3 regions of the Pseudomonas sp. BW7P1 genome follow, and region 3 is predicted to be linked to each of the others. Evidence: predicted binding sites of a transcription regulator. Region 3 holds the regulator's gene; each other region holds the start of a gene.

Region 1 (3,274 bases), 1.2 Mb from region 3:
CGCGCTCGTTGTGTTGTGCCAGATCCAGGCCTACCGATTCTTCTTCCTCGGTCACGCGCAGACCCATCACGGCATCCAGCACCTTGAGGATGATGAAGGTGACGATCGCGGTGTAGATCACGGTGAAGCCGACGCCTTTGCACTGAATCCAGACTTGTGCGGCGATGTCGGTGACGGTGCCGAAGCCACCCAGCGACGGTGCGGCGAACACACCGGTGAGGATCGCGCCGAGGATACCGCCGATACCGTGCACGCCGAAGGCATCCAGGGAGTCGTCATAACCGAGTTTGCGTTTCAGGGTGGTGGCGCAGAAGAAGCACACGACGCCTGCTGCCAGACCGATCACCAGTGCGCCCATCGGGCCCACGGTGCCAGCGGCCGGAGTGATCGCAACCAGGCCTGCAACCACACCGGACGCGATACCCAGTGCGCTTGGTTTGCCGTGGGTGATCCACTCGGCGAACATCCAGCCCAGTGCGGCTGCGGCGGTCGCGATCTGAGTCACCAGCATCGCCATGCCGGCGGTGCCGTTGGCGGCTGCGGCGGAACCGGCGTTGAAGCCGAACCAGCCAACCCACAGCATCGCCGCGCCCATCAGGGTGTAACCCAGATTGTGTGGCGCCATCGGGGTGGTCGGGAAGCCTTTGCGTTTACCCAGTACCAGGCAGGCAATCAGACCGGCCACACCGGCGTTGATGTGCACCACGGTGCCACCGGCGAAGTCGAGTACGCCCCAGTCCCACATCAGGCCGCCATTGCCGGACCAGACCATGTGCGCGATCGGTGCATAGACCAGGGTGAACCAGATGCCCATGAAGATCAGCATCGCGGAGAACTTCATCCGCTCGGCGAACGCACCGACGATCAGCGCCGGGGTGATGATCGCGAAGGTCATCTGGAAGGTGATGAAGACTGCCTCGGGGAACAGCGCCGCCGGGCCGGTCAGGCTCGCTGGCGTGACACCGGCCAGGAACGCCTTGCCGAATCCACCGACGAACGAGTTGAAGTTGACGACGCCCTGCTCCATGCCGGTGGTGTCGAACGCGATGCTGTAGCCATAAATGACCCACAGGACGCTGATCAGACCGGTAATGGCGAAGCACTGCATCATCACGGAAAGAATGTTTTTCGACCGAACCATGCCGCCGTAGAACAGCGCGAGGCCGGGAATGGTCATGAACAGCACGAGGGCTGTGGAGGTGAGCATCCAGGCGGTGTCGCCGGAGTTCAGGACTGGAGCTGCCACTTCGTCTGCCGCCATGGCCAGACCGGGCATTACGATAGACAACAGGGCGCCTAGCCCTGCGAATTTACGCAGAGTCATATTGTTTTCTCCTGGGGCGTTGGGTTTGTGGCGGCGCTTAGATCGCGTCGGTATCGGTTTCGCCGGTACGGATGCGAATCGCCTGTTCCAGATTGACCACGAAGATCTTGCCGTCACCGATCTTGCCGGTGTTGGCAGCCTTGGTTATCGCCTCGATAACCCGATCCAGATCCTTGTCGTCGATGGCCACGTCGATTTTCACCTTGGGCAGAAAATCGACCACATATTCCGCGCCGCGATACAGCTCGGTGTGACCCTTCTGCCGACCGAAGCCTTTGACTTCAGTTACGGTAATGCCCTGCACGCCGATTTCGGACAGCGACTCGCGCACGTCGTCCAGCTTGAACGGCTTGATGATGGCAGTGACTAGCTTCATGAAACTCTCTCCCGAATTGGTGGACTTGCCCCAGGAAAACAAACCCGACTCAAGTCTAAGCGCAGTGCCTGGCTTTGTAACGCATCGTCGGCCCTACCCGCCCGACTGACGCCAGCTAACCGCTCCCGACGAAACTCCCCGTCCCGTCCGGCGCACTGCATTCGTCACAGCGACTGCATCAGTGCATGGGTCACAACCGACTAAGCAGAAAGCTTGCCATCTCGCCAAAATCCCCTGATTTCAATCCCTTGGCCGCGGCCGTCGATGCCATCACCGAAATGGCACACGGGATACGCACAACAACGGTGCGCAGCCGTTCGTCCTTTTGCGCGAAAAGCGTGCATCCCGGCCCGCGCGAATGACTATAGACACTGCGTGATACACTGCCGGCCATTGTTTCCAGGACATATCCCATGCTCGCGCCCAAAGACTTCCTCGACGCCCTGAGCGGCACCGCCTCTCGCCTGTTCAGTGGCGACACGCCACTGCCAAAAACCGAAATCGAAAGCCAGTTCAAGATGCTGCTGCAAAGCGCCTTCAGCAAACTGGACCTGGTGAGCCGGGAAGAATTCGATAGTCAGATGGTGGTACTGGCGCGCACTCGCGCCCGGCTTGAGAGCCTTGAGGCGAAGGTGGCTGAGCTGGAAGCGAAGCTGACGCCGCCGGCCGAATAACACCTCGTTTCTTTGTGAATGCGGCCCCTTGTGGGAGCGGGCTTGCCCGCGAATGAAGGTCGGAACGACCTTCCCGCCAATCAGGATTCGCCGCCGACTCTCGGCAGAATCCTACAGCTTGCAAGCCCGTCGTCCGATTGCGTCGTGAAGCCCTGATTCCTAAGCTCACCCAATGCTGAATGTTCAGCACCGGGTTTGGCGGCTCGGAAAGCTTAAGGCGCACGACAACCATGATGGCGGTTATGTTTACCGCCACATCGAGTCATGGCGGTTGTGCGTGGGAGACCTTCGGGTCTGCCGGGTCCCTTTTGCTCCGGTTCGCCAACCCGCGTACGACTGCCACCAATTGTTTGGCGACAATTGAGGGCAGCCCTAAAGCAAAAGGAGCTGTTCAATGAATAACGAAGATACGTATCTCACTCCTCAGGTTTTCACCCGCTACAAACTCCCCCTCCACGCCCTCCTCATCCAGAACCAACCCTGGTTCTCTGCCCGTGATCTGGGCCGCCTGCTGCATATTTATCTCAACGAACGCATGCTGCGAAAACTCGACCCGGACCAATACCAAACCCGCAAAACCCTGATCCACAACCAGATCGAAAATACCCTCCTGATCAGCGAATCCGGCATCTACGCCCTCCTCGTCTATCACTACTGCCCCGAATACCGTGCCCTGCGCGAATGGCTCACCCATCAGGTCATCCCCACCCTGCGCGACGCCCAGCACCCCACCACAAGCGAACGCCCACAGCTAAGCCTGCTGAATTGGCCCGAGATGTCGTTGAGTTTGCTGCACTGGAATAACCAGCCGTGGATTCGGTTGCAGGATGTGCCGTTGATGGTGGTAGAACGGGAACAGTTAAAACACTCACTGATAAGTTCTTGGTGGAGAAAGGCCAG
Region 2 (3,274 bases), 650 kb from region 3:
TAGATACAAAGCGCTTCATGACCCTTACCTCACGGTGCTGCAGGCAGCCTCATGGCCGCCTCATAGACTTGATTACAGATTCTGCGTTACGAACGAGAGCATCTGGTCGGCGGTGGAAATCACCTTGGAATTCATCTCGTAGGCACGCTGGGTGGTGATCATGTTGACCATCTCTTCCACGGTGCTGACGTTGGAGGTTTCCAGGGTGTTCTGCAGAGTGGTACCGAAACCGTTCAGGCCCGGAGTACCGACCTGCGGCGCGCCGGAAGCAGCGGTTTCCAGGAACAGGTTGTTGCCCACGGCTTGCAGACCGGCCGGGTTGATGAAGTCGGCGGTCTGCAGGTTGCCGATCACCTGGGCGGCAGGGTTGCCGGCCACGGTGATCGACACGGTGCCGTCACGGCCGACGGTGAAAGTCTGGGCGTTGTTCGGGATGACGATCGCCGGCTCCAGGGCAAAACCGCTGGCGTTGACGATCTGGCCATTGGAATCGAGGTGGAACGTACCGTCACGGGTGTAGGACGTGGTGCCGTCCGGCTGCAGGATCTGGAAGAAACCACGACCGTCGATGGCCATGTCCAGCGGCTGCTCGGTTGTTTGCAGGCTGCCGGCGGTGAAGTTTTTCTGGGTGCCGACGATGCGCACACCAGTACCCACCTGCAGACCCGACGGCAGTTCGCTGTCCTGGGTCGACTGGGCGCCTGGCTGACGCTTGATCTGATACAGCAGGTCCTGGAACTCGGCGCGGTCACGTTTGAAACCCGTGGTCGACACGTTGGCCAGGTTGTTGGAAATGGTGGTCAGGTTGGTGTCCTGGGCGGACAGACCGGTTTTGGCAACCCATAGAGCCGGAAGCATTCGATTCTCCTCGTGCGCCTGTTTTACGGCGCGACGTTCTGATAATTAGCTGATCTGCAAGACCCGAGCCATGGCCTGGTCGTCGTCTTTGGCGGTGTTCATCATCTTGACGTGCAACTCGAACTGCTTGGCCAGGGCCAGCACCGAAGTCATCTCTTCCACGGCATTGACGTTGCTCGACTCCAGGAAACCCGACACCAGCTTGACGTTGGCATCGGCCGGCGCAGGCTGGCCGTCCTTGGTGTAGATCGAACCGTCCAGGCCCTTGTTCATGTTCTTGATGTCCGGGTTGACCAGCTTGATCCGGTCGACTTCGGCCATGACACGCGGGCCTTCGCCCATCGCACGAATACTGATGGTGCCATCCTCACCGACTTCCACCTGCTGCTCCGGCGGAATGGCGATCGGTCCGCCGTTGCCCAGGACCGGCATGCCGTTACCGGCGCGCAGTACGCCAAGGGCGTCGATGTTCAGGCTGCCGGTGCGCACGTAGCTTTCGCCACCGTTGGGGTTCTGCACGGCGATAAAGCCGTTGCCACTGACGGCCACGTCCAGGTCACGCCCGGTCTGAACCAGCGAACCCTGGGTGAAATCGGTGGCGGGCCGCTCGCTCATGGCAAACGCACGCGCCGGAAAGCTGTCACCGAACACCGGCATCGAACGCGCCTGTTCCAGGTCGCGCTGAAAGCCATTGGTGGAGATGTTCGCCAGGTTGTTGGCATGAGCCTTTTGCGCCAGTGCGTTCTGGCTGGCGCCGGTCATTGCCACATAAAGGTACTTGTCCACACTCTTTCCTCTGCATGCCGGACGTTTGCCGCCCACTGCTGTACTGCTGAGCCATAAGCAATTTGCAGACCAACTTTTTTCTGGCGGCCATAAGCCCGATAAACAAAGGACTTGCGGGGTTTCGCGGGATTGAGGGAAATGTATCGAAGACGAAAAACCGGCGGTGTCATGCCGCTTCGCGGCAATCAACCAGACCGGTCGGAATCACTCGACGCGTCTTTGCCGACTTCGTACTCTCGCAACTTGTTGGCAATGGTCGTATGGGAAACCCCAAGCCGCTTGCCCAGTTGCCGACTGCTCGGGTGCTCGGAATACAACCGCTCCAGCACCGCCTTCTCGAAGCGCCCGACAATCTCGTCCAACCCGCCCTCCAGCGAAAAATCGCCAAGCGGCTGACGCACGCCATAGTCCGGCAGGCGGATGTGCTCAGCCTTGACCGTCCCGCCATCGCACAGCGAAACCGCCTGGAACAGCACGTTTTCCAGTTGTCGCACGTTGCCCGGCCAATGGTAATGACTGAGTCGGTCCATGGCCGCCGGCGACAGTTTCGGCAGCGGGCAACCGATCTGCCGGCTGGCCTGATCGAGGAAGTGCTCCACCAGCGGCGTGAGTCCGTCGAGGCACTCGCGCAGCGGCGGGATGTGCAGCGAGAGCACATTCAAGCGATGGTACAGATCCTGGCGAAACTCCCCTCTCGCACACAGTTCCGACAAGTCCACCTGGGTAGCACAGATCACCCGCACATCCAGGTAAACCTCTTCATCGCTGCCTACACGCCGGAAACAGCCGTCCTGCAGGAAACGCAGCAATTTCACCTGCAAGCGCGGACTCATTTCGCCGACACCATCGAGGAACAGCGTGCCGCCCGCCGTCAGCTCCAGCAGCCCGAGCTTGCCTTCGGCACGCGCACCTTCAAAGGCGCCGGGGCCGTAGCCGAACAATTCAGTCTCGGCCATCGACTCCGGCAGCCCCGCGCAGTTGAGCGCCATCAGCGGCGACTGGCCGCGCGGGCTCGCCAGATGACAGGCCCGCGCCAGCAATTCCTTGCCGGTGCCGGTTTCACCCTCGATCAAAAGAGGCGCGTCCAGCGGTGCCATCCGCCGGGCTTCGCGCACCACCGCCGCCATCACTTTCGAGCTCTGGAAAATGCTGTCGAAGCCACGCAACTCCTGTTTGCGCACGTTATAGATGCGTTCGCCGACCCGATCCGCCCGGTGCAGCGTCAGGACCGCGCCGGCCATGGCTTCGCTGTCGTCATGCTCCGATTGCAGCGGCGCGATGTCGGCCAGAAAAATGTCCCCCTTGACCTTGACCCGCATGCCATTGATCCGCGATTTGTTGGCGCGCACCAGCTCCGGCAGATCGAAATCCTCGGCATACCGTGACAGCGGAATCCCCGGCACTTCATCCACCCGCACTCCCAGCAACTGTGCCGCCGCGCGGTTGGCGGCCACGATCGATCCCCCCATGTCGATCGACAGCACCGGAAACTCCAGCGCCCCGAGCAACGCGTTCAGCTCCATGTGCCGGCGCTCGCTGGGCATCAATCCCACTCGTTTCACGCCGAAGACGCCGGCGATGGCTTCGAACTTGGGCCGTAACGCCTGAAACTGCAGATTGATCAGGTTCG
Region 3 (3,274 bases):
AAGGTCGTCGACAAGGACAACAACACCACTCAAGGCGAGAAGATCGTCTATGACACGGTGAAAAAACTCGCCAGCGCAGGTCGCGCCACCGGCACCAAGGTCACCGAAGCCCGTCCGCGCATCGACATGGTGATCCAGCCGAAGAAGAAAACCGACGAGAAAACCCAGTAATGGCAACTCTGAAAGCTCAGCACCTGGCCAAGGCCTACAAAAGCCGCCAGGTCGTGCGCGACGTCAGCCTGTCGATCGACAGCGGTCAGATCGTGGGCCTGCTCGGACCGAACGGCGCCGGCAAGACCACCTGCTTCTACATGATCGTAGGCCTCGTGCAGGCCGATCAGGGCCGCGTCCTGATCGACGACCTGGACGTCAGTCACCAGCCGATGCACGGCCGCGCCAAGGCAGGAATCGGCTATCTGCCGCAAGAAGCGTCGATCTTCCGCAAACTGTCGGTCGCCGACAACATCATGGCCATCCTGGAAACCCGCCAGGAACTCGACAAGGCCGGTCGTCGCAAGGAGCTGGAAAGCCTGCTGCAGGAATTCCACATCAGCCATATCCGCGACAACCTCGGCATGAGCCTGTCCGGTGGTGAGCGTCGCCGGGTGGAAATCGCCCGTGCGCTGGCCACCGCACCGAAATTCATCCTGCTCGACGAACCGTTCGCCGGTGTCGACCCGATTTCCGTGGGCGACATCAAGCAGATCATCCACCACCTCAAGGCCAAGGGCATCGGTGTACTGATCACCGACCACAACGTCCGCGAGACCCTGGACATCTGCGAAACGGCCTACATCGTCAACGACGGCCAGCTGATCGCCGAAGGCGACTCCGCCACCATCCTTGCCAACGATCTGGTGAAGGAAGTGTATCTGGGTCACGAGTTCCGCCTCTAAGCGCGACAGCGTTCGACCAGCCGTCCGGTGCTGTAACGTTGAAGCGCATTTTTATAGGCTTTTATTGTTACAGCGCTCTAGGCAAACACGACAGTTTCGGGCATATAATTTGCTTGAATTTGGCGCTTCGGCGCCCTGTAGTGGATGGCGCATAGCGCCGGCGAATAAGGTGTTAAGCCCCTGCCATGAAACCATCGCTAGTCTTGAGAATGGGCCAGCAGCTGACGATGACACCGCAGCTGCAACAGGCCATCCGCCTGCTCCAATTGTCGACCCTGGATCTGCAGCAGGAGATCCAGGAGGCTCTGGAATCCAATCCGATGCTCGAACGCCAGGAAGATGGCGACGACTTCGACAATTCCGACCCGCTGGCCGACAGCGCCGAGCAGAAGCCCAATACCGAGATTCAGGAGCCTTCCTATCAGGAAACCGCGCCGACGGTCGACAATCTCGAGGACGGCGAATGGAACGAACGCATCCCCAACGAATTGCCTGTGGACACCGCCTGGGAAGACGTCTACCAGACCAGCGCCAGCAGCCTGCCCAGCAGCGATGACGACGAGTGGGATTTCACCACCCGCACCTCCGCCGGCGAAAGCCTGCAAAGCCACCTGCTGTGGCAACTGAATCTGGCGCCGATGTCCGACACCGACCGCCTGATCGCCGTGACCCTGATCGACTGCATCAACAATCAGGGCTATCTCGACGAAACCCTCGAAGAAATTCTCGATGCGTTCGATCCGGAACTGGACATCGAACTGGACGAGATCGAAGCCGTCCTGCATCGCATCCAGCAGTTCGAACCCGCCGGCATCGGCGCCCGCAACCTGGGCGAGTGCCTCTTGCTGCAGTTGCGCCAGCTTTCAGCCAAGACCCCCTGGCTCAATGAAGCCAAACGCCTGGTCACCGATTACATCGACTTGCTCGGCAGCCGCGACTACAGCCAGTTGATGCGGCGCATGAAGCTCAAGGAAGATGAACTGCGCCAGGTCATCGAGTTGGTCCAGAGCCTCAACCCGCGCCCAGGCTCGCAGATCGAATCCACCGAAGCCGAGTACGTGGTGCCTGACGTGATCGTGCGCAAGGACAACGAGCGCTGGCTGGTGGAGCTGAACCAGGAATCGGTGCCGCGCCTGCGGGTCAACGCTCAATACGCCGGTTTCGTCCGTCGAGCCGACACCAGCGCCGACAACACCTTCATGCGCAATCAGTTGCAGGAAGCCCGCTGGTTCATCAAGAGCCTGCAGAGCCGCAACGAAACCCTGATGAAAGTGGCCACCCAGATCGTCGAACATCAGCGCGGCTTCCTGGAGTATGGCGACGAAGCCATGAAGCCCCTGGTCCTGCATGACATTGCCGAAGCGGTGGGCATGCACGAGTCGACGATTTCCCGGGTGACCACGCAAAAATTCATGCATACCCCCCGGGGCATCTATGAACTGAAATACTTTTTCTCCAGCCACGTCAGCACCTCCGAAGGCGGCGAATGCTCGTCCACGGCGATCCGCGCGATCATCAAGAAACTGGTCGCTGCGGAAAATCAGAAAAAGCCGTTGAGCGACAGCAAGATCGCTGGTTTACTGGAGGCACAAGGCATTCAGGTGGCTCGCCGCACCGTCGCCAAGTATCGCGAATCCCTCGGAATCGCGCCTTCGAGCGAACGCAAGCGGTTGATGTAAGCCACGTTACAGCGTTCCAGTGGCAGGCTCTTCGGCCTGCCGCTTTATGCACTGGCAACGAAGGAGAAGCTGTATGCAAGTCAACATCAGTGGACACCAACTGGAAGTTACCCCACCTCTCCGTGAATACGTTGAGCAAAAGCTCAAGAGGCTTGAGGGACATTTCGACAAGATCACCAACGTGCAAGTCACGATGTGCGTCGAAAAACTGAAGCAGAAAATCGAAGCCACGCTGCATATTCCCGGCAACGAGGTCGTCGCCAACGCGGAACATACCGATATGTACGCGGCGATCGACGCGCTGACCGACAAGCTTGATAAACAACTCAAAAAGCATAAGGAAAAGACCCAGAGCCTGCTCCAGGGCGCGACCGGTCGATAACCCCCACCCCCATGATCCGACTTGAAAGCATCCTGACCCCCGGCCGTTCCCTGGTGAACGTGCCGGGCGGCAGTAAAAAGAAAGCCCTCGAACAAATTGCCAACCTGATCGCCCGGGAAGTCCCGGATCTGGAGATGCAAGACGTCTTCGAAGCGCTGATTGCCCGTGAAAAACTCGGCTCGACGGGTTTTGGCAACGGCATCGCCATTCCTCACTGCCGTCTCAAGGGCTGTGAAGCGCCCATCAGTGCCTTGATGCACCTGGAAGCGCCTATCGACTTCGACGCCATCGATGGCGCGCCGGTTGACCTGCTGTTC

Evidence for each region. Region 3 encodes sigma-54, which starts transcription at its own class of promoters, with help from an activator protein. Its sites were predicted from a motif close to ANTGGCATNNANNTTGCTNT; they were not measured.
Region 1: a site for sigma-54 is predicted at 1,902-1,921, ahead of glnK (P-II family nitrogen regulator). Genes of this name have one in related genera too.
Region 2: a site for sigma-54 is predicted at 1,699-1,718, ahead of NWV16_RS08350 (flagellar basal body rod protein FlgF). Genes of this name have one in related genera too.

The regions. Positions count from the first base shown of each region.
Region 1 covers NZ_CP103374.1:6,100,383-6,103,656, forward strand. Annotated here, with positions in the region: gene NWV16_RS27670 (ammonium transporter) at 1-1,324, opposite strand, end outside; gene glnK (P-II family nitrogen regulator) at 1,362-1,700, opposite strand; gene NWV16_RS27680 (accessory factor UbiK family protein) at 2,114-2,374, shown strand; gene NWV16_RS27685 (Bro-N domain-containing protein) at 2,769-3,274, shown strand, end outside.
Region 2 covers NZ_CP103374.1:1,844,906-1,848,179, reverse strand. Annotated here, with positions in the region: gene flgH (flagellar basal body L-ring protein FlgH) at 1-19, opposite strand, end outside; gene flgG (flagellar basal-body rod protein FlgG) at 73-858, opposite strand; gene NWV16_RS08350 (flagellar basal body rod protein FlgF) at 904-1,644, opposite strand; gene NWV16_RS08345 (sigma-54-dependent transcriptional regulator) at 1,830-3,274, opposite strand, start outside.
Region 3 covers NZ_CP103374.1:1,195,966-1,199,239, reverse strand. Annotated here, with positions in the region: gene lptA (lipopolysaccharide transport periplasmic protein LptA) at 1-171, shown strand, start outside; gene lptB (LPS export ABC transporter ATP-binding protein) at 171-896, shown strand; gene NWV16_RS05220 (RNA polymerase factor sigma-54) at 1,082-2,575, shown strand; gene hpf (ribosome hibernation-promoting factor, HPF/YfiA family) at 2,649-2,957, shown strand; gene ptsN (PTS IIA-like nitrogen regulatory protein PtsN) at 2,969-3,274, shown strand, end outside.